3 regions of the Kitasatospora sp. NRRL B-11411 genome follow, and region 3 is predicted to be linked to each of the others. Evidence: riboswitches for the same ligand, from Rfam matches in the RefSeq annotation. Region 3 holds a riboswitch; each other region holds the start of a gene.

Evidence for each region. A riboswitch is a leader RNA that binds a small molecule or an ion and turns the genes downstream of it on or off. The one in region 3 is predicted to bind cobalamin.
Region 1: linked by a shared signal. The riboswitch ahead of IH44_RS0103135 (ribonucleoside-diphosphate reductase subunit alpha) and the one ahead of metE (5-methyltetrahydropteroyltriglutamate--homocysteine S-methyltransferase) in region 3 are both predicted to bind cobalamin.
Region 2: linked by a shared signal. The riboswitch ahead of IH44_RS0110355 (HoxN/HupN/NixA family nickel/cobalt transporter) and the one ahead of metE (5-methyltetrahydropteroyltriglutamate--homocysteine S-methyltransferase) in region 3 are both predicted to bind cobalamin.

What each region holds. Positions count from the first base shown of each region.
Region 1 covers NZ_JOGH01000003.1:155,966-163,514, reverse strand. Annotated here, with positions in the region: gene IH44_RS0103140 (ribonucleotide-diphosphate reductase subunit beta) at 1-266, opposite strand, end outside; gene IH44_RS0103135 (ribonucleoside-diphosphate reductase subunit alpha) at 266-2,680, opposite strand; cobalamin riboswitch at 2,853-2,991, opposite strand; gene IH44_RS0103130 (GNAT family N-acetyltransferase) at 3,072-3,566, opposite strand; gene IH44_RS0103125 (helix-turn-helix domain-containing protein) at 3,842-4,822, shown strand; gene IH44_RS0103120 (histidine phosphatase family protein) at 4,934-5,692, opposite strand; gene mctP (monocarboxylate uptake permease MctP) at 5,859-7,454, opposite strand; gene IH44_RS0103110 (DUF3311 domain-containing protein) at 7,475-7,549, opposite strand, start outside.
Region 2 covers NZ_JOGH01000015.1:60,330-67,878, forward strand. Annotated here, with positions in the region: gene aroQ (type II 3-dehydroquinate dehydratase) at 1-424, shown strand, start outside; gene IH44_RS0110330 (AAA family ATPase) at 499-1,338, shown strand; gene IH44_RS0110335 (SDR family oxidoreductase) at 1,456-2,358, opposite strand; gene IH44_RS0110340 (helix-turn-helix domain-containing protein) at 2,459-3,025, shown strand; gene IH44_RS0110345 (Fpg/Nei family DNA glycosylase) at 3,157-3,963, shown strand; gene IH44_RS0110350 (DUF6445 family protein) at 4,048-4,740, shown strand; cobalamin riboswitch at 4,822-5,034, shown strand; gene IH44_RS0110355 (HoxN/HupN/NixA family nickel/cobalt transporter) at 5,064-6,173, shown strand; gene IH44_RS0110360 (DMT family transporter) at 6,181-7,026, opposite strand; gene IH44_RS0110365 (helix-turn-helix domain-containing protein) at 7,149-7,549, shown strand, end outside.
Region 3 covers NZ_JOGH01000038.1:41,344-48,892, forward strand. Annotated here, with positions in the region: gene IH44_RS0119055 (hypothetical protein) at 1-220, opposite strand, end outside; gene IH44_RS0119060 (aminoglycoside phosphotransferase family protein) at 393-1,199, shown strand; gene IH44_RS0119065 (M20 family metallopeptidase) at 1,221-2,516, opposite strand; gene IH44_RS0119070 (DUF3152 domain-containing protein) at 2,614-3,312, opposite strand; gene IH44_RS0119075 (DUF1330 domain-containing protein) at 3,556-3,882, shown strand; gene IH44_RS49730 (MarR family winged helix-turn-helix transcriptional regulator) at 3,915-4,166, opposite strand; gene IH44_RS48165 (hypothetical protein) at 4,059-4,313, shown strand; gene cobF (precorrin-6A synthase (deacetylating)) at 4,373-5,134, shown strand; cobalamin riboswitch at 5,157-5,395, shown strand; partial or broken gene metE (5-methyltetrahydropteroyltriglutamate--homocysteine S-methyltransferase) at 5,617-7,549, shown strand, end outside.

The DNA of each region.
Region 1 (7,549 bases), on a different contig from region 3:
TGCTTGTAGAGGCTCAGCACCACGTTGTTGGAGACGATCGAGTCGCCGGTGGCGAAGAACGCGACCAGCCGGCCGATCATGTGCCGCTCGCCCTCGGAGAGCTTGGCGAGGTCGGCGACGTCGGAGTGCAGGTCCACCTCCTCCACGGTCCAGGTGTTCTTGATCGCGTCCCGGTACCGGTCGTAGAACGACGGGTAGCGCATCGGACGCAGCGTCAGCTCGAAGCCCGGGTCGAGCAGCATCTTCTTCTGGTCTTCGGTGCTCATTACTGGCAGGCCTCGCAGGACTCGGGGTTCTCCAGCGAGCAGGCGATGGCGTCCTGCTCGGCCTGGGAGAGGGAGGGGGTCTGCACCGGGACGGGGGCGGCGGTGCGGGCGGCTCCGGACGCGGCCTGGGCGATCCGGGTCGCCGGGCGGGAGCGCAGGTAGTAGGTGGTCTTCAGACCGACCTTCCAGGCGTAGGAGTACATCGAGGAGAGCTTGCCGATGGTCGGCGCCGCCATGAACAGGTTCAGCGACTGGCTCTGGTCGATGTACGGCTGCCGGGCGGCGGCCAGGTCGATCAGCGCGCGCTGCGGCAGCTCCCACGCCGTGCGGTACAGCGAACGGACCTCCTGCGGCAGCCAGTTGAACTCCTGGATGGAGCCGTTGGCGTCGCGCAGCGCGTCCCGGGTGGTCTGGTCCCAGACGCCCAGCTCCTTGAGCTCGCGCACCAGGTACGGGTTGACCTGGAGGAACTCGCCGGACAGGGTCTCGCGCTTGAACAGGTTGGAGACCTGCGGCTCGATGCACTCGTAGACGCCGGCGATGGACGCGATGGTCGCGGTCGGGGCGATCGCGAGCAGCAGCGAGTTGCGCAGGCCGACCTCGGCGATCCGGGCGCGCAGGGCGTCCCAGCGCTCGGCCCACTGCGGGTTCGCGGACTCGAAGTGGTCGATGTGCAGCTGGCCGCGGGCGGCCCGGGTCTCGCCGTACGCCTCGTGCCGGCCGAACTGCTCGGCCAGGTCGGCGGAGCGCTCGTACGCGGTGAGCATGATGCGCTCGGCGATCAGGGTGGAGAGGGCGACCGCCTCGGCGGAGTCGAAGTCGATCCGCAGCTGGAAGAAGACGTCCTGCAGGCCCATCACGCCCAGGCCGACCGGGCGCCAGCGGGAGTTGGACGTCCCGGCCTCGGTGGTCGGGTAGAAGTTGATGTCGATCACGCGGTCGAGGAAGGTCACCGCGGTGCGGACGGTGGCGTCCAGGCGGTCCCAGTCCATCGCGTTCAGCAGGTCGGTGGCGGTGGCGCCGGGGGCGACGTGCGCGCCCAGGTTGACCGAGCCGAGGTTGCAGACCGCGGTCTCCGAGTCGTCGGTGACCTCCAGGATCTCGGTGCACAGGTTCGAGGAGTGCACCGTGCGGCCCGGCAGCGCGGTCTGGTTGGCGGCCCGGTTGGAGGCGTCCTTGAAGGTCATCCAGCCGTTGCCGGTCTGCGCCAGGGTGCGCATCATCCGGGCGTACAGGGTCTGCGCGGGGATGGTGCGCACGGCCTTGCCCGCCAGCTCGGCCTTCACGTACGCCTCGTCGAACTCGGCGCCCCACAGGTCGACCAGCTCCGGCACGTCCGCCGGGGAGAACAGCGACCAGTCGGCGTTGGCGTTGACCCGGCGCATGAACTCGTCCGGGATCCAGTGCGCCAGGTTCAGGTTGTGGGTCCGGCGGGCCTCCTCGCCGGTGTTGTCGCGGAGCTCCAGGAACTCCTCGATGTCGGCGTGCCAGGTCTCCAGGTACACGCAGGCCGCGCCCTTGCGCCGGCCGCCCTGGTTGACCGCCGCCACGGAGGAGTCCAGGGTGCGCAGGAACGGCACGATGCCGTTCGACTGGCCGTTGGTGCCGCGGATCAGCGAGCCGCGGGAGCGGATCCGCGAGTAGGACAGGCCGATGCCGCCGGCGTGCTTGGACAGCCGGGCGATCTGCGCGTACCGGTTGTAGATCGAGTCCAGGTTGTCCAGCGGCGAGTCCAGCAGGTAGCAGGAGGACATCTGCGGGTGCCGGGTGCCGGAGTTGAACAGCGTCGGCGAGCTGGTCAGGTACTCCAGCCGGCTCATCAGGGTGTACAGCTCGGCGACCTCGCGCACCGACTCCTCGGTCGTCCCGACCGCCAGGCCCGCCGCCACGCGGAGCAGGAAGTGCTGCGGGGTCTCGACGACCTTGCGGGTGATCGGGTGGCGCAGCAGGTAGCGGGACTGCACGGTGCGCAGGCCGAAGTACTCGAAGCGGTCGTCGCCCGCCTCGTCCACCAGCGAGTCGAACAGGTCGGCGTGCTGCGCGACGAACGCGGCCGTGGCGTCGCCGATCAGGCCCTCGGCGTGGCCCACGGCCACCGAGGAGGAGAACGAGGTGACCTGCTGGGTCGCGGCCTCGTCGCGGATCTCCAGCGCCAGCAGGCGGGCGGCCAGCTTCGAGTACTGCGGGTCCTCGGCGATCATCGACGCGGCGGCCTCCACGGCCAGCCCGCGCAGCTCGGCGAAGTCCGAACCGGCGTGGCGGCCGCGCAGCGCGGCGGCGGCGACGTGGCCGGGGTCCACCTGGGGGAGGTCGGTGCTGCGGTCGGTGAGCAGCCGGAGCAGCGCCGCACCGGGATCGGTGAAGGCGTCGGCGGATCCCTGGGACGGCAGGGTGACTGAGGCGGCGACGGTCAAGGCGCACTCTCTCCTGTGGCGGCGGCGGACGTGGCTCGGGTGTCCGGGACCGCACGCGGCCAGGGGAGGGCAGCACGAAGGAACGAGAACGCGTTCCGGCGCGCCGAAGACCACCCCCGGTCCGCCCGCGAGACCGGACGGCAAAGCTGTGCTGCATGGCGTCTGCGGGGATGCCGTGTCGCACACCGTCGGCAGGTCCTCGGACTGCGCGGGCGTCGCTGCAGCCCGCTCACCGTTGCGGGGCAGTCCCGGACTTCCACCGGGTTCCCCTGCGTCGACAGCGAGAGTGAGCATACATGTTGTGGTGGCTGGATCTGGAAGCACCAGATGTAGTAGCGCGTGTCGCGTCGGCGGCGCCGCGCGTAGACAACGAAACTGCCCGGGAACCGCCTCAGAACCGCATCGTGTAGACCCACAGGTCCATTCCGGGCGCCGCCGACCAGTCCCGCCCGGGGGTGCGGACGAAGCCCAGCGCGTCGTAGATCCGGTGCGCGGCGGTCATCGACGGCCGGGTGGAGAACGCCATCCCGGCCAGTCCGAGTTCCCGGCTGCGCCCGATCGCCGCCGCCACCAGCGCCCGGCCGACGCCGCGGCCGCGGGCCGCCGCGCCGACCGAGAGCATCCGGATCTCGCCCTCGCCGGGCCCGGCGACGTCCGCCCACGCGGTGCCGCCGGGCGCGAAGGTCACGCAGCCGAGCACGGCTCCCGCGTCGTCGACGGCGACCAGGAGCTCGGCCTCCCGGTCGCGGCGGGCGGTGTCGCGCAGGAGGTCGACGTACGGGGAGTCGGGGCGGGTGTGGCCGTCGCCGACGAAGGCCTCGACGCTGACCTCCCCGGCTCCGGCGAGGTCGCGCTCCAGGGCGCGGCGGACGGTCGGGGAGTGCATCCGGACAGTGTGCCGGACGGCCTCCGGCGGGGATCGGCCAGGTCCGGGTCGAAGGGGTAGCCGGTCGGCCGGTGCACGGCGTCGCGGCCGGTCCGGCCGTTGCGGTCCAGGTCGCGGCCGACCAGGACGCCGAGGAGTCCGAAACTGCCGATGAGGCCCAGCAGGGCGAGCGCGGTGGTCATGCCTCCACTGTCCCGGCGGGCCGGGGCCGCCACGAGTGGCAGGAACGCACCATTGCCACGGAATCCTGCCACTGCCATCCTGGCCCGATGCGGATGCTGAACAACGTCGCCGTCGTCGTGCTGGAAGAGATCCACCCCTTCGAACTCGGGGTGGCCTGCGAGGTGTTCGGCCTGGACCGGAGCGAGTCCGGCCTGCCGGTCTACGACTTCGCCCTGGTCGGCGACCGCCCCGGCCCGATGCGCACCCACGCCGGCTTCACCGTCGACGTCCCGCACGGCCCCGAACGGATCGCCGAGGCCGACCTGGTGATCGCCACCGCCACCGGCATCCGCACCCACTACCCCGAGGCGCTCTGCGCGGCGCTGCGGGCCGCCCACGACCGCGGCGCCCACCTGCTGTCGATCTGCTCCGGCAGCTTCCTGCTCGGCGCGGCCGGCCTGCTCGACGGCCGCCGCTGCACCACCCACTGGCGCTACGCCGACCTGATGGCCGAGCGCTTCCCGCTGACCACCGTCGAACCCGGCGTGCTGTACGTCGACGACCACCCGGTGATCACCTCGGCCGGCACCGCCGCCGGCATCGACGCCTGCCTGCACCTGGTCCGCAAGGTGCAGGGCGCCGAGGTGGCCCGGGAGATCGCCCGCCGGATGGTGGTCGCCCCGCACCGGGACGGCGGGCAGGCCCAGTTCATCAACCGCCCGGTGCCCGAGGGCGGCGGCGAGTCGCTGGCCGGGGTGCTGGAGTGGATGCGCCGCCACCTCGACCGGGAGACCGGCGTCGACCAGCTCGCCCGGCTCGCCCACATGTCGCCGCGGACCTTCGCCCGCCGCTTCCGCGAGGAGACCGGCACCACCCCGCACCGCTGGCTCACCGGCCAGCGGGTGCTGTTCGCGCAGCGCCTGCTGGAGTCCACCGGGGAGGGCGTGGACGCGATCGCCGCCCGCTGCGGCTTCGGCAACGCCGCCACCCTGCGGCACCACTTCGGCCGCCGGCTCGGCACCACCCCGCAGGCCTACCGGCGGGCCTTCGGCGGCCCGCGCCGGGTCACCGGGCCGCAGCACCAGGACGCCTGAGCGCGGGGCGCCGCGACAGCCCGCGGGGCGGGCCGGGGCGGGACGCTGCGGCAGCCCGCAGGGCGGTGGCGGCGGCGGGCCGGGGCGGAGCGAGGCGGTGGCGGGCCGGGCTCAGGCCGACAGGTGCTCGGTCCGGTTCCACCCGGCCGGGCGCAGCCGCCCCTCGCGGGCCCGCCACAGGCTGGTCGAGCAGTTCGCCACCGGCGGCAGCGCCAGCAGCTCCTCCTCGGCCGGCCGCTCCAGCACGTGCCGCAGCATCAGCACCGTGCAGTCGTGCGCCACCACCAGCACCGGCCGGCCCGCCTCCTCCTCGCCCAGGTCGCGCAGCAGGTCGCGCACCCGCAGCGCCACGTCCAGCCAGGACTCGCCGCCCGGCGGCCGGTAGTACAGCTCGCCCATCCGGCGCCGCCGCTCGGCCTCCGCCGGGTGGTCGCGCTCGATCGCGGCCTTGGTCAGCATCTCCAGCACGCCCAGCTCGCGGTCCCGCAGCCGCTCGTCGTAGCGCACCGGCAGCCCGACCGGGACGGCGCCCAGCCCGGACGCCTGGGCCAGCGCGATCCGGGCGGTCTCCGCGGTGCGCACGTACGGCGAGCACCACACCGAGCGGGGCCGGTCGGCGGGCGGCCGCCCGGCCCACCAGCGGCCCAGGTCGCGGGCCTGGTCCTGGCCGTGCAGGGAGAGCGGGATGTCGGCGTCCCGGCAGGTGATCGGGACGGAGAGCGCGCCGCTGGCGTCCGCGTGCCGGAACTCCACGTTGGCGGTGGACTCGCCGTGCCGGGTGGCGATCAGGACCGAGGGCAGTCTCGGCCCCCCGTCCGGCTGCGGGGCCTCCGGTCGGTGCCCGTTGCGTACCGTGGTGAGGTCGGTCATGGCGGTGGCTCCCCGTGGTCGGTGGCGCGTGCGGTGCGCCCGTCTCTCCCGGGTCTCTCCCGTGAACGGGCAGTCATAACAGATGGTCGCGCCGTCACCCCAGTGTCGATCGGGGCAACGGCGCGACCACAGGGCGCACGGTGCGGAGGTCTGCGCCCCCGGTGCGTCAGTGCGCCGCCGCGGGCTGTGGAGCGCGCTCCACGGCCTCGTCACCGGCCTCCGCGGAGTAGTCGGCCTTCGAGGTCTCGTCGGCCCCCTCGGGGGCCTTCAGGGCCCGCAGCACCAGCGTCAGGACCACCGCCACCGCCAGGTTCAGCACGAACGCGGTCAGACCGATGTAGCCGGTCTCCCCGATCCCCGGGATCTTCGCGTTGCTGCCGCCGAAGTGCTTGGTGGCCGCCGAGGACACCCCCCACGCCATCCAGGTGCCGTACACCATGCCGACCGCCCAGCCCGCCAGCAGCGCCCAGCGGTGGAACCACCGGGTGAACAGGCCCGCCACCAGCGCCACCGCGGTCTGCAGGATCCACAGGCCGCCCAGCAGCTGGAAGTTGATCGCCACCTGCTTGTCCATCAGCAGCACGAACACCAGCGCGCCGACCTTCACCAGCAGCGAGGCGATCTTCGCCACCCGGGTCTCCTCGGCCGGCGTCGCGTCCGGCTTCAGGAACTCCTTGTACACGTTGCGGGTGAACAGGTTCGCCGCCGCGATCGACATGATCGCGGCCGGCACCAGCGCGCCGATCCCGATCGCCGCGAACGCCACCCCGGCGAACCAGGACGGGAACATGTCCGCGAACAGCTGCGGCACCGCCAGCTGGCTGTTGTAGCCCTTCACGCCCTTGCCCACCCCGGCCGCGATCGCCAGGAAGCCCAGCAGCGCCAGCAGCCCCAGCATCAGCGAGTACGCCGGCATGATCGCCATGTTCCGGCGCACCGTGTTGCGCGACTTCGACGCCAGCACGCCCGTCACCGAGTGCGGGTACATGAACAGCGCCAGCGCCGACCCGAACGCCAGCGTCGCGTACGCCCACTGCCCGGACGGCCCGACCACCAGCGCCCCGCTCGGCTTCCCGGTCGGCCCCGGCGTGGCGAACTTGTGCTGCGCCGCGTCGAACACGTGCCCGTAGCCGCCCAGCCGCATCGGGATGTAGACCACCGCCACGATGATCACGACGTAGATCAGCGCGTCCTTGACGAACGCGATCAGCGCCGGCGCCCGCAGCCCCGAGGAGTACGTGTACGCGGCCAGCACGCCGAACGCGATGAACAGCGGCAGGTCCTTCAGGAACCAGTTGCCGCTGCCGCCCACGCCCAGCACGTCCAGCACCGCCTGGATGCCCACCAGCTGCAGCGCCACGTACGGCATGGTCGCCAGGATGCCGGTCAGCGCCACCGCCACCGACAGCCCGCGCGAGCCGTACCGGCCGCGCACGAAGTCCGCCGGCGTCACGTACCCGTGCACCCGCGAGACCGACCACAGCCGGGGCAGGAACAGGAACACCAGCGGGTACGCGATGATCGTGTACGGCACCGCGAAGAAGCCCGCCGCGCCCGCCGCGTAGATCGCCGCCGGTACCGCGATGAACGTGTACGCGGTGTACAGGTCGCCGCCCAGCAGGAACCAGGTGATCCAGGTGCCGAAGCTCCGGCCGCCCAGCCCCCACTCGTGCAGGTGCTCGGCGTCCGCGGCCCGGCGCCAGCGGGAGGCCAGGAAGCCCATCACCGTCACCGCGGCGAAGAACAGCAGGAAGACCGTCATCGCGGTCCAGTCCACGTGCTTCACGACTTGCCCCCGTCCGACGGCTGGGCGGGCAGGACCGGTCCGGAGACGGCGGAGACGGCGGAGGCGGCCTT
Region 2 (7,549 bases), on a different contig from region 3:
CCTGAACGGCCCCAACCTGGGCCGGCTCGGCTCCCGCGAGCCCGACGTGTACGGCTCCACCTCGTACGCCGGGCTGGTCGAGCGGTGCACGAAGCTCGGCGCCGAACTGGGCCTGGCGGTGGAGGTCCGGGAGACCAACTCCGAGGCGGAGATGGTCGGTTGGCTGCACGAGGCGGCGGACGCCGAGACCCCCGTGGTGATCAACCCCGGCGCGTTCACGCACTACTCGTACGCGATGCGCGACGCGGCCGCGCAGCGCACCGCGCCGCTGGTCGAGGTGCACATCTCCAACCCGTACACCCGCGAGACCTTCCGCCACACCTCGGTCATCGCGGCCGTCGCCTCCGGCACCATCGCGGGCTTCGGGCTCGGCTCGTACGAACTCGCCCTGCGGGCCCTCGCGGAGCAGCTCACCACCCGCTGAACGCCCCTTCGGCCCGGCGGCGGACTTGTGCCCGCCACCGGGCCGACGTGTACATTCGGCGCAGGGAGGTGACGGTGAGCCAGTACGCGCAGAACCAGCACGCGGGGGGCCAGGTGCCGCCACGACCTGCGGCGTCCCCGCAGCCGACGGGCCCTCAGCCGCCGTACCCCGGCGCCACCCAGGCGATCCCGACGATCCCGGCGCTGGGACCGACGGGGCCCCGCCCCGACCGTCCGACCGTCCCGCTCAAGGCCGTCGGGCCGATCGCCCCCGGCGGCACCGGGCACTTCCTGCTCCCGACCGGAGGCACGGTCCAACTGCCCGCCCCGCCACCGCAGCAGCCCGCGTTCCCGGCCCCGCCGCCCACCGGCCCGCTCGCCGTCCTGCTGATCGGACCGGCCGGCGCGGGCAAGACCACCGTGGCCCGCCACTGGGCCGAACGCCGGCCCACCCCCACCGCGCACATCAGCCTCGACGACGTCCGCGAATGGGTCCAGTCCGGCTTCGCCAACCCGCAGTCCGGCTGGAACACCGCCTCCGAAGCCCAGTACCGGCTCGCCCGCCGCACCTGCGGCTTCGCCTGCCGCAACTACCTCGCCAACGGCATCTCCTGCATCATCGACGACGCCGTCTTCCCCGACCGCCCCGCGATCGGCCTCGGCGGCTGGAAGCGCCACATCGGCCCCGGCATGATCCCCGTCGTGCTGCTCCCCGGCCTCGACCGGGTCCTCACCCGCAACGCGGAGCGCTCCGGCAACCGCCGCCTCTCGGACGACGAAGTCGCCCGCATCCACGGCCGGATGGCCGGCTGGCGCACCTCCGGCCTCCCGATCATCGACAACTCGAACCTGAGCGTCCCGGAGACCGCCGCCGCCCTCGACCGCGCCATCCTCAGCCGCCTGCACACCCGCTGAGAGCCCGCGGCGCGGGGCGGGGCGCACGCCGGAGACTGCCCGCTGCGCGGGACGCGGGGAGGGCTGCTGCCGCGTGCCCGCCCCCGTCAGGGTTCCTGTGCGCGGGGCCGGTGGCGGTCAGTCCTCGGCGAAGTAGTGGTCCTCGTCCAGGTCGTCGAGCAGGCCCGGGTGGGTGGGCCGCCAGTCGAGCAGGGCGCGGGTGGCTTCGGCGGAGGCGGGCAGGTCGAGGGGGAGGAGGCGGGCGAGGAAGCCGAAGTGCTCGGCGGCGCGGGCCTCTTCGACGGGGGCGGTGGGGAGGCCGAGGCGGTGGCCGATGCGTTCGGCGATCTCGCGGAAGGGGACGGCCTGGTCGCCGACGCCGTGCAGGCGGGTGCCGGCGGGGGCGTGTTCGAGGGCGAGGCGGTAGAGGCGGGCGGCGTCCAGGGTGTGGACGGCGGGCCAGCGGTTGGCGCCCTCGCCGAGGTAGCCGGAGACGCCGGTGGCGCGGGCGGTGCGGATCAGGACGGGGACGAAGCCGTGCCGGTCCAGCGGGCTGTGCACGACCGGGGGCAGCCGGACGACGGAGGAGCGCACGCCGTCCGCGGCGGCGTCGACGATCGCCCGTTCGGCCTCGGTGCGCGGGGCGCCGGGTGCGACCACGCTCTCCAGCGAGGGCCGGCCGGGGGTGTTGCCGGCGCCCGTGCCGCCGGTGCCGACCAGCGGCTTCCCGGTGCCCGCGAGCGCCTCGACCAGGGCCCGGACGGCCTTCAGGTCGTCGGCCATCGCGCCGGCGTAGTCGCCGCCGAGCATCGCCTCGTGCTTGAAGGCGAGGTGCACCACGCCGTCGGCGGCCGCGGCGGCGTCCCGCAGGCCGTCGAGGTCGTCGAGGTCGCCGCGCCGGACGTCCGCGCCGAGGGCGGTGAGGGCGGCGGCGGAGGCGTCGGAGCGGGCCAGGCCGGTGACCCGGTGGCCGGCGGCGAGCAGGTCGGGGACGAGGGCGGAGCCGAGGTGGCCGCTGGCTCCGGTGACGAAGACGTGCATGGGTGGACCTCCGGAGATCCGAAGTGATGAGACCTTGTCCCATCACCATAGCCCGCAGAGCCCGATGATGCGACCAAGTCCCGTCACGTAGAATCCGGGCATGGCCAGATGGGACCCGAACGCGCGCGAACGGCTGGAGCGCGCGGCGCTCGAACTCTTCGTCCAGCAGGGCTACGACCGCACCACCGTCGCCGAGATCGCCGAGCGCGCCGGCCTGGCCAAGAGCACCTTCTTCCGGCACTTCGCCGACAAGCGCGAGGTGCTCTCCGGCGGCGACGCCCTGGTCCGCCTGCTCACCGACGCGGTCGCCGCCACCCCGCCCGGGGCGGGCCCGCGGCAGGCCGTCGAGGCCGCGCTGGCCGCCGCCGGGGAGCGCGCCTTCACCGCCGAGCGCCACGGGGCCGTCCGCGAGCGCCAGCAGGTGGTCGCCGCCAACCCGGAGCTGACCGAGCGCGAGCTGCTCAAGCGCGAGGCCCTCGCCACCGCCCTCACCGCCGCCCTGCGCGAGCGCGGCACCCCCGACCCGGCCGCCGGCCTCACCGCCGAGCTCGCCCTGCTCGCCCTGCGCACCGCCCTCGCCACCTGGACCGCCCGCCCCGGCCAGGACTTCACCGCCCTGGCGCTGGCCGAGCTGACCGCCCTGTGCGAAGCCGCCACCGCCCTCTGAGGCGGCGGCCCGGATCGTCCGAGCGGCCCGGGCTGTCCGAGCGGCCCGGATCGCCCGAGCGGCCCGGGCTGTCCGAGCGGCCTGGGAGAATGGACTCCTCGCCACCACCACGACCGAGGAGTTGACCGCCGGTGCCCGAGGGGCATGTGATCCACCGCCTGGCCAGGGAGAACGACGAGCTGTTCGGAGGGCGCCCGGTGCGGGTGTCCAGCCCGCAGGGGCGCTTCGTGGAGGGGGCCGCGCTGATCGACGGGCGGGTGCTGGACGAGGCGGAGGCGCACGGCAAGCACCTGTTCCTGGGCTTCGGCGAGCACTGGCTGCACGTGCACCTGGGGCTGTACGGGAAGTACGACTTCGGTGCGGGCGAGGCCCCGGCGCCGGTCGGCCAGGTCCGGCTGCGGATGGTGAACGACAGCGGCTACGCCGACCTGCGCGGCCCGACCGCCTGCGAGCTGCTCACCCCCGCCGAGAAGGCGGCCGTCCACCGCCGGCTGGGCCCCGACCCGCTGCGCCCCGGCGAGGCGGGCGACGCGGCCTGGCAGCGGATCTCCCGCAGCGGCAGCACGGTCGCCGCGCTGCTGATGGACCAGAAGGTGCTGGCCGGCGTCGGCAACGTGTACCGCGCCGAGGTGCTGTTCCGGCTCGGCATCAGCCCGCACCGCCCCGGCCGCGAGCTGTCCCGCGCCGAGTGGGACGCGATCTGGACGGACCTGGTGGCCCTGATGCACGACGGCGTGGCCGCCGGCCGGATCGACACCGTCCGCCCCGAGCACACCCCGGAGGCGATGGGCCGCCCGCCGCGGGTGGACGACCACGGCGGCGAGGTGTACGTCTACCGGCGGCACGACCAGCCCTGCCTGGTCTGCGAAACCCCGGTCCGCACCGAGGAGTTGGCGGCCCGGAACCTGTTCTGGTGCCCGCGCTGCCAGCAGTCCTGACGCCCCGTCACCACGGCAAGCCTTGACGCAAGGTTGACCTGGTCTTGGGCGAGGCCCCGGAACGGCGCTCCTATTGTCGGGGCCATGCCCGCTCTCCCGTTCCAGGGGCCGCGCCCCACCCCGGCGCTCCCGGTCCTGCCGTACCGCAAGCCCACCCGGGGCCGTGACTACTGGGTGCTGGACGACGTCCTCCCGGACCCGGACGCGGTGCGCGCCCGGCACCTGGCGCGCACCGACTGGGACGAGGGCTACCCGCACCGGCCGGAGTCCTGGCCGGGCCTGCGGGCGATGCCCGGGCTGGAGCCGGAGGAGCTGGCGCAGGTCGAGAAGCTGGTCCGGGAGGCCACCGGCGCGGAGCGGATCTGGGCGCTGGGCGAGGCCGAGGGCGGCACCTTCAACCACAACTGCGTGCAGGTGGTGGGCGCGGGGGAGTGCGAGCCGCGCCCGCACACCGACTCGCGCTCGCTGTGCCGCTACGCCGCCGTGCTCTACCTCAACCCGGCCGTCCCCAAGCGCTGCGGCACCAGCTTCTACCGGCAGAGCCTGCCCGGCGGCCGGCTCGGCGGCAACAGCGTGGTCGCCCCGCACAACAACCTGGTGGACGCCCTCGGCACCCGCTTCGTCCCGCCGGACTCCTTCACCGAGGACCTGGCCGTCCCGCACCGCTACAACCGGCTGCTGCTCTACACCGCCAACCTGATCCACACCGCGACCGAGTACCACGGGGCGACGCTGGCGGAGAAGCGGATGACCTGCGTCTTCTTCTGGATGGCCTGACCTCCCGTCAGCGCGGCCCTGGCCAGGCGTGATCTGCGCCACCGGACCGGACGCGCCCTTGCCGCCGCACCCGCTCCGGGCCTACGGTGGGCGGGCCGTGGTGTTCGGGAAGCCGGTGCACTGCGACCGTCACGAGAGTGTTCGGTCGCAGGAGTCCGGAGCGGCCCTCGCCACTGTGATCGGGGAGTCGTCGGCTCCCACCCCGTGCCACTGGCCGCTCGCGGCCGGGAAGGCCGGGAGCCGGCGCGCAACACCCCGTCAGCCAGGAGACCGGCCACGGCATCTCACGAAGTGATCCACGAGGTGCTGGAGCGTGAACGCGGATGACCGCGCCCGAATCGACCCTGCCCGGGAACAGTCCCGGCTCCCCCCTTCCCTCCTTCCGCTGGCGGCGCGAGGACACCCTGCGCACGGCCGGGTTGATGGCGGTGATCCTGGCCATGCACGCGGTGGCGTTCGGGACGCTGCTGTTCCTGGTCGCGCCGCACCACTACGCCGTCGGCACCCAGGTGTTCGGCGTCGGCCTGGGCCTCACCGCGTACACCCTGGGCATGCGGCACGCCTTCGACGCCGACCACATCGCGGTGATCGACAACACCACCCGCAAGCTGATGGCGGACGGCCGCCGCCCGGTCTCGGTGGGGTTCTGGTTCGCCCTCGGCCACTCCTCGATGGTGGTGCTGATGGCCGCCCTGGTGGCCGGCGGCGCGGCGCTGGCGGGCACCCTGATGGACGAGGACTCCACCACCCACCGGGTGCTGGGCACCGTCGGCACCACCGCGTCCGGCGCCTTCCTCTACCTGATCGCGGCGCTCAACCTGGTCGCCCTGCTGGGCATCTGGCGGGTGTTCCGGGCGATGCGGGAGGGCCAGTACGACGAGGCCGAGCTGGAGAAGCACCTGGCGGCCCGGGGCTTCCTGGCCCGGCTGCTGAACCGGGCCACCCGCTCGATCAGCCGCCCCGGCCAGATGTTCCCGGTCGGCATGGTGCTCGGCCTGGGCTTCGACACCGCCACCGAGGTCACCCTGATGGTGATGGCGGGCTCCGGCGCGGCCTCCGGGCTGCCCTGGTACGCGGTGGTCTGCCTGCCGCTGCTGTTCGCCGCCGGGATGAGCCTGTTCGACACGCTGGACGGCACGTTCATGAACTTCGCCTACCAGTGGGCGTTCTCCAACCCGGTCCGCAAGGTGTACTACAACCTGACCATCACGGGGCTGTCGATCGCGGTGGCCTTCGTGATCGGCACCATCGAACTGGTCGCCGTGCTGCACGACAAGTTCGACCTGGCCGACCCGGTCACCGGCTGGATCGCCGGCCTCAGCCTGGACAACGTCGGCTTCGTGATCGTCGGCCTGTTCGTGGTGGTCTGGGCCGCCGCGATCGGCTACTGGCGGATCGCCAAGCGCTCCCGGACGTTCGCGCGGGCGTCCTGACGGTGCGTCAACCGGTGGCCAGGATCAGCGTCCCGGCCACCGCGAGGCCCGCGCCGAGCACCTGCACCCGCAGCAGCCGCTCCTTCAGCAGGCCGCGCGCCATCAGCGCGGTGACCACCGGGTAGAGCGAGGCCAGTACGGCCGCCACCGCCACCGATCCCAGGTGGGAGGCGGCCGCGTACAGGCCGTTCGCGGCCACGTCGGCGACCCCGACGGCGGTCAGCGCGGGCAACTCGCGCAGGCCCGCCCGCAGTTCGAGCGACTGCCGGCGGGCCTGTGCGGCCAGCATCCCGGCGCCGACCACCGCGTTGGTCAGCCGCTGCACGCACAGCGTCAGCAGCAGCGCGCCGCCCGCCCCCGCGTGCGCGACCAGCGCCAGCACCGCGCCGAAGGCGAACGCGGCGCCCAGCGTCAGCACCAGCACCCGCCGCCCCACCGCGGGCCCGCCGCGCTGCGGACCGCCCGCCAGCGCGACCCCGGCGACCGCCACCGCGATCCCCGACCCCTGGACGGCGCCCGGCCGTTCGCCGAGGAACAGGCCCACCCCGATCGGCACCAGCACGCCGACGGTGGCCAGCGGCGACACCACGCCCATCGGCCCGAGCGCCAGCGCCCGGTAGAACGCCAGCAGCGCGAACGGCCCGATCACGCCCGCCAGCACCGCGTACCAGAGGCCCGGTCCGGCCCCGCCCCACCCGCCGGTGGCGGTCACCGCCACCGCGAGCACCGCGGCGGCGGCCGTCTGCGAGAGCACGACCACCGTCAGCGCGGGCAGCCGCCGGGTGATCGCCCCGCCCCCGTAGTCGGCGACGCCCCACAGCAGGCTGGCGAGCAGTGCGAAGGCGACGCTCACGGGGCGGCGGAGCAGGAGGCGGACAGCATGGTGGACCTCGCAGTACAGTCGGTGGATCTGTCGATGCCGCCGCAGCATAGTTCAACCCACTGCACTGACCCAACCAGAATATTGGACTGCCCGTGCCGGACGCCGATCTCGTCACCCAGGCCCTCGCCCGCAACCTCAAACGGCTGCGCCTCGAACGCGGCCACACCCTGGACGCCCTGGCCGCCCGCTCCGGGGTCAGCCGCGGCATGGTCGTCCAGATCGAACAGGCCCGCACCAACCCCAGCATCGGCACCGTGGTCCGGCTCGCCGACGCGCTGGGCGTCTCGATCGCCCGGCTGCTCGACTACGACGCCTCCGCCACCGTCCGGATCGTCCCCGTCGAGGACGCCGTCCGGCTGTGGACCGGCCCCGGCGGCGGCAGCGGCACCCTGCTCGGCGGCACCGAGGCCCCCGGCCCGCTGGAGCTGTGGTCCTGGCACCTGCAGCCCGGCGAGCGGCACGACTCCGACCCGCACCCGCCCGGCACCGTCGA
Region 3 (7,549 bases):
GGCGGCCGGCGAACTGGGTGACGAACGCGACGATGGTGACGCCCCACACCACCGAGAACACGATCAGCAACCAGAGTTGGCCCACCTGCGGGGCGACCAGGCCCAGGCCCAGTGACAGGGCGAGCAGGAAGACCAGCGAGGAGTTGTGCTTGGCGGTCAGCCAGGCGGCCAGTCGGCGGACCGGATTGGGCCGGGGCGTTCCGGCAGCGGTCGCGGGCATCGCTCTCACCTCCGCGGAGTTCGGCGTCAGTTCGAGTATCCCGCGTATCCCGCCGGTCGGCGCCCCCGGCAGCCCGAGTACCCTCGCAGCCGCACCGCCCTGCGCTGCCCTGCCCCCCCACCGCCCTGCCCTGCGCCGCCCCGCCCCGCCCTGCCCCGAGGAGGAACCGACCGTGGACGACGGAGAGTCGGGGGAGCTGCTGGCGGGCGGCCTGGCCAACGCGGGCGCGGTGCGGCGGCACGGCGGCACCGTGGAACGGCCCGCCCCCGCGCACGCCGGAGCCCTGCACGCCTTCCTGACCGGCCTCCGGGCGGGCGGCTTCCCCGGCGCACCGCTGCCGGCGGGCCCGATCGCGGACGGACGGGAGCGGCTGGAGTTCCTGCCCGGGGACGTCGCCCTGCCGCCCTACCCGGCCTGGGCGCTGAGCAAGGACGCCCTGGTCTCGGTGGCCCGCCTGCTGCGGCGCTGGCACGCGGCGAGCGCCCGCACCCCGTTCGACCCGGCGGCGCCCTGGCCGGCCGACTTCGCCGACCCGGAGGGCGGCCCGCTGCTCTGCCACAACGACGTCTGCCCGGAGAACGTGGTGTTCCGCTCCGGCCGGGCCGCCGCCCTGATCGACTTCGACTTCGCCGCCCCCGGCCGCCCGCTCTGGGACGTCGCCCTGACCGCCCGCTACTGGGTTCCGGTGCTCGACCCGGCCACCGCCGCCGAATCCGCCCGCGCCCACCTCGAACTCCCGCACCGCCTGCGCCTGTTCGCCGCCGCCTACGGCCTCTCCCCCGCCGACCGCCTGGCCCTCCCCACCACCCTCGAACAGGCCACCGCCGTCTGCCGCACCTTCGTCGCCCGCCGGATCGCCGCCGGGGACCCCGCGTTCGTCTCCTACTTCGCCGCGTACGGCGGCTGGACCCGCTGGGACCGGCTGCAATCCTGGCTGGCCGACCAACGCCCGCTGCTGGAACGGGCGTTGCGCGGGTGAGCGGGGAGGGTCACCGGGACTTCACCGGGGCTCCGCCGGGAGCAGGCGGCCGGTGAGGTGGTCGACGGCGAGGTGGGCGTGCAGGCGGACGCCGGTGGGGAGGGTGTCGTCGTCGAGGTAGAAGTGCGGGTTGTGGTTGGGGACGAGGCCGCGGCCGCCGGGGGTGGGGGCGGGGTTCCCGGCGGGGTCGAGTTCGGTGTCCTGGGCGCCGAGCATGAGGTACAGGCCGCCGTGGGCGTTGACGAACTCGGAGACGTCGTCGTAGCCGAGGGTCGCGCCGGTCTCCAGGACCCGGTCCTCGCCGACCACCCGGCGCAGCGTGGGCAGGGCGGCGTCCAGCCACTCCCGGCGGTTGTGGACGGCGGGGACGTCCTGGAGGTGTTCGACGGTGGCGGTGCAGCCGTGGGCCTCGGCGGTGTGTTCGGCGAGGCGGGTCAGGCGCCGCTGGACGTCGGCCATGTCGCTCTCGACGGCGCAGCGGACGGTGCCCCAGAGGGTGACGTGCTCGCCGATGATGTTGAAGCGGCCGATGTCCTCGAGGTGGCCGATGGTGACGGTGACGGGGTGGTAGGCGTCGAGCTGGCGGTAGAGCTGGCCGATGCCGGTGACGATCGCGGCGGCGGGCGGCATCGGGTCGACGCCCTGCCAGGGGGTGGAGCCGTGCACCTGGCGGCCGGTCACGGTGATCTTGACCAGGCAGGACGCGGCGTACTGGTTGCCGACCCGGTAGCCGACGTGGCCCTTGGGGTGCGGGGTGAGGTGCAGGCCGAAGACCATGGTGGGTTCGGGGTCGGCGAGGGCGCCCTCGGCGAGCATCTGCCGGGCCCCGCCGGTCTCGGTGACGGGCGGGCCCTCCTCGGCCGGCTGGAACACGAACAGCACGGTGCCGGGCAGTTGTCCGCGCACCCCGGCGAGGACGGTGGCGGCGCCGAGCAGCATCGCGGTGTGCCCGTCGTGGCCGCAGGCGTGCGAGACCGGGAACGGGCCGCCGGGGTAGTCGTGGTCGACGGCCGAGGAGGCGAAGCCGGTGCCGCACAGGTCGGCCACCGGCAGCGCGTCGGTGTCGGCCCGCAACGCCACCACCCGCTCGCCGGGCCGCCCGCCGCGCAGCACCCCGACCACGCCGTGCCCGGCGATGCCGGTGCGCACCTCGTCCAGGCCGAGCGCCCGCAGGTGCTCGGCGATCAGCGCGGCCGTGGCCCGTTCGCGGTTGGACAGTTCGGGGTGCTGGTGCAGGTGGCGGCGCCAGGCGGTCACCTGCTCGGCGACGTCCGCACTGCGGCGGTCCAGCTCGGCGTACAGGGTCGTCGCGTCCACGGGCGTCCTCCGGTCTCGGTGTCCCCCCTGCTTTCTCCGGCATCGAGCGTACGACGCCCCCGCCCCGACGGGGCGTCAGCGCGCCTGGTGGGCCCGGTCAGGGCTGCTGCGTCGGCGGGGGCGTGGGGACGGGCGGGCCGGTGAGGAGGGTGCCGGTGTCGGAGAAGGGCCAGGCGTTGGGCAGGCAGCCGTGCAGGCCGAAGATCTGCTGCTGCATCACGGGGGCGGGCAGGCCGGGGCCGGGGCAGTCGACGTGGCCGAAGCCGAGGACGTGGCCGACCTCGTGGTTGACCGCCAGCGCGTGGTACTCCTCGGGGCGGCCGCGGTAGGACTCGGTGAGGTCGGTCCACCGCTTGACGTTGATCACGACCTGGTGGCCCGCGCCGCAGTTGACCTCGCCGCCGGTGTCCAGGCCGTACTGGCCGCAGATCCGGTCGGTGGAGGCGGGCGTGGCCAGGTAGACGGTGAAGTCGACCGGATCCGCAGCGACCCGCTGGAAGGTGCGGGTGCCGTCGGCGGACCAGCCGCGGCGGACGTCGGCGAGCACCGCGTCCACCTCGGCCGCGAACTGCTCGGGCCGCTCGGCCAGCCCGTCCTCCGCCCGCACCTTGTACCGGTACGCCTTCCCCCCGGTACCGGCGGGCTCCGTGCCGCCGCCCGCCGTGGTGAACGCCATCGGCGCGGACGCCGCCGGTGCGGCCGGGCGCCGCCACGGGTGCCAGACGGCCAGGGCGGCGACCACCGCCAGGGCGAGCAGGACGGCGAGCGCCGGTTTCGGCTTGAGGTGTCGGAGCATCGTGGAGCAGCGGCTTTCTGACGTGTGCTGACGGCGGTCACCGGACGGGTTCCGGTCCGGGCCCCACTCTGCCAGCCGCCGATCAACAGATGATCAACAGGGACGGACGCGAGCGGGGGCGCTGGTACGACCGGTGCGGCCGCGCGGGTCTGCCGATACGTGACTGATTCGGCCGCCCGCCCTCGCCGCCTACCGTCGAAGACGTCAGCCGGAACACCCCACGACACCCCACGGGAGCAGCAGATGACCGCCTACGCACTGGCCCAGGTCCACTCGGTGGAGTTCGGCCCCGACATCGTCGAGTACCTCGAGCGCATCGACGCCACCCTGGACCCCTTCGGCGGACGGTTCATCGTCCACGGCGGCAAGTCCGAGACGGTGGAGGGCAGTTGGGGCCAGAGCGGCACGATCGTCATCGAGTTCCCCGACTACGCGCAGGCCCGCGCCTGGTGGGACTCGCCCGCCTACCGGGAGATCCTGCCGCTGCGCACCCGGCACATGGTCGCCGACATCGTCCTCATCGAGGGCGTCCCGTCCGGCTACCGCGGCGCGGACTCGCTCAAGCACTGACCCCGGCTCCGGCGGCGCCCTCGGCCGCCGCCCTACCTGGAGCCGGTATCGGAGCCGGCGTCGGTGTCGGGGCGGCGTTCCACCAGCTGCCGGTCCACCAGCTGGTCGAGGACGGCCACGATGTTGCGGGCGTCCATGGCGACGAGTTCGGCCAAGCGCCGCTGGACCGTGTCGCCGTGCCGGTCCAGGGCGACCAGGACGGCGTACTGACCCTGGGTCAGCCGGTGCTCGCCGAGGAAGGTCGTCCAGGAGCGGGCGGTGAGGGAGCTCAGGCGGGCCAGCAGGAAGCCGGTGCCGCGTTCGAAGGCCGGTCGGCTGCCGCGTTCGGCGTTGAAGACCTGCAGGCGGCCGGGACGGGCGGGCCGGCGCCGGGCGAGGTGGAGGGCTGGGCGTTCGGCGCGGGCGCCCGGCCTGGCATCTCCGCGCCCTGATCCACCCTGCGGCGGGCGCGGTGCGGGGGCGGGCGGCGGCGGAAGGCAGAATCGCGGGTATGCGCACTCTTCTCGTCATCGGCATCGGCGCGGGCGACCCCGACCACCTCACCCTGGAGGCGGTCAAGGCGTTCGGCCGCACCGACGTGTTCCTGCTGCTGGACAAGCCCGCCGAGCGGCAGGACCTGATGCGGCTGCGGCGGGACATGATCGCCGAGCACGGCCGCCCCGGACACCGGGTGGTCGAGCTGGTCGACCCGGCCCGGGACCGCACCGCGGCGGCGTACGCCCAGGCGGTGGAGGAGTGGCGGGAGCGGCGGGCGGACCTGGTGGAGCGGGCGGTGGCCGAGGAGGTGCCGGACGGCGGGACGGGCGCGCTGCTGGTGTGGGGCGACCCGGCGCTGTACGACAGCGTGAGTGCCGTGCTGGACCGGATCCTGGCGCGCGGCCGGACGGAGTTCGCGTACACGGTCGTCCCCGGCATCAGCAGCGTCTCCGTGCTGGCGGCCCGGCACCGCACCACGCTGACCCGCACCGCGCGGCCGGTGCGGATCACCACCGGGCGGCGGCTGGCGGCCGAGGGTTTCGGGCCCGGCGCGGAGGACGCGGTGGTGATGCTGGACGGGCAGGCCGCGTTCGCGGAGATCGACCCCGCGGGCGTGCACATCCACTACGGCGCCTACCTGGGCACCGGGGACGAGATCCTGGTCGCCGGTCCGCTGGCCGAACTCGCCGACCGGATCGTCGAGTTGCGGGAGGAGGCGCGCGAGCGCAAGGGCTGGATCATGGACAGCTACCTGTTGCGCCGCACCGACGGCTGACCGGCTCCCGCCCGGCCCGTTCTAGACTGGCGACGCGACTGGTTCGCCCCGTCCGCCAGGCGGGGCGTCGTAAGAGGGAACCCGGTGACGCCTTGACTGGCCAGTCCGGGACTGCCCCGCAGCGGTGAGCGGGAACGACCGCCGTCATACGCACTGGGCCCGGGAGGGCTTGGGAAGCGACGGCCAGTAGGTGCCCGGGAGGCGTCAACTCCCCGGGTGTGCCCGCGAGTCCGAAGACCTGCCCGTTGCCCGGGTGCGACCCGTTCGCGTCCGGTAGCCGGTGACCTCGAGGGCGGGTCGGCACGGACACCAGGCGGGCCGCACCGGCCTCCGCCCGGTCTCGCCACCCCCGCGCGCCCTCCTGTGCACCGGTTCCAGGATCAAGGCTCGCGAGGAGAGTCCCCTTGACTACGACGTCCGTCGCCGCGGCGACCGTCCACGGATACCCCCGCCAGGGCGGGAACCGGGAACTGAAGAAGGCGATCGAGGGCTACTGGAAGGGCACCGTCACCGCCGACGCGCTGCGCTCCACCGCCGCCGAACTGCGCTGCGCCAACTGGCGGCAGCTGGCCGGGGCCGGGATCACCGAAGTCCCCACCGGTGACTTCTCGTTGTACGACCACGTGCTGGACACCACCGTCGCCGTCGGCGCCGTCCCGCCCCGGCACCGGGACGTGTACGCGGCCGACCCGCTGGCCGGCTACTTCGCGATGGCGCGCGGCACCCAGCAGGCGCCGCCGCTGGAGATGACCAAGTGGTTCGACACCAACTACCACTACCTGGTGCCCGAATTGGGGCCGGACACGGTCTTCGCCGCCGACTCTGCCAAGCAGGTCGGCGAGCTGCGCGAGGCGCTCGGCCAGGGCTACCGGGCGCGCCCGGTGCTGCTCGGCCCGGTCACCTACCTGCTGCTTGCCAAGCCCGCACCCGACGCACCGTCCGGCTTCGAGCCGCTGGCCCTGCTGGACCGGCTGCTGCCGGTGTACGCGGAGCTGCTGGCCGACCTGCGGGCGGCGGGCGCCGAGTGGGTGCAGCTCGACGAACCCGCGCTGGTGCAGGACCGCAGCCCGGCCGAACTGAACGCCGCCGCCCGCACCTACCGGGACCTCGGTGCGCTGACCGACCGCCCGAAGCTGCTGGTGGCCTCGTACTTCGACCGGCTCGGCGAGGCGTTGATCACCCTGGCCAAGGCCCCGGTCGAGGGCCTGGCGCTGGACTTCACCGGACCGGCGGCGGGCAACCTGACCGACCTGGCGGCCGTCGGCGGCCTGCCCGGCAAGCGGCTGGTCGCGGGCGTGGTCGACGGCCGCAACGTGTGGATCAACGACCTGGAGAAGTCGCTCGCCACCCTGGGCACCCTGCTGGGCTTGGCCGACACGGTGGACGTCGCCCCCTCCTGCTCGCTGCTGCACGTCCCGCTCGACACGGCCGCCGAAAGGGAGTTGGACCCGCAAATCGGTCGCTGGCTGGCCTTCGCCCGGCAGAAGGCCGCCGAAGTGGCGCTGCTGGCCCGCGCCCTGCGCGACGGCACCGGCGCCGTCACCGCCCAACTCGCCGCCAACCGCGCCGACCTGGCCTCCCGTACCGCCTCCCCGATCACCCGCGACCCGGCCGTCCGGGCCCGCGCCGCGGCCGTCACCGAGGCCGACCTTCGCCGCGATGCCCCCTACGCCGTCCGCGCCGAAGCCCAGCGCGCCCGGCTCCAGCTGCCGCCGCTGCCCACCACCACCATCGGCTCCTTCCCGCAGACCACCGAACTACGCACCGCCCGCGCCGAGTTGAACGCCAGGCGGATCGACGCGGCCGACTACCGCAAGCGGATGGAGGCCGAGGTCCGCGAGGTGATCGCCTACCAGGAGCGGGCCGGGCTGGACGTGCTGGTGCACGGCGAACCCGAACGCAACGACATGGTGCAGTACTTCGCCGAACAGCTCACCGGCTACCTCGCCACCCGGCACGGCTGGGTGCAGTCCTACGGTACCCGCTACGTGCGGCCGCCGGTGCTGGCGGGCGACATCTCCCGTCCGCAGCCGATGACCGTCGACTGGTACCGCTACGCGCAAGGCCTCACCGACCGCCCGGTCAAGGGCATGCTGACCGGTCCCGTCACCATGCTGGCCTGGTCGTTCGTCCGCGACGACCAGCCGCTCGCCGACACCGCCCGGCAGGTCGCCCTCGCCCTGCGCGACGAGGTCACCGACCTGGAGGCCGCCGGCGCCGCCGTCATCCAGGTCGACGAGCCCGCGCTGCGCGAGACCCTGCCGCTGCGCCGGGTGGCCCGCCTACCTGGACTGGGCTACCGACGCATTCCGGCTCGCCACCTGCGGGGTGCGCGCCGACACCCAGGTGCACACCCACATGTGCTACGCCGAGTTCGGCGACATCCTGCGTGCCATCGAGGAGTTGGACGCGGAC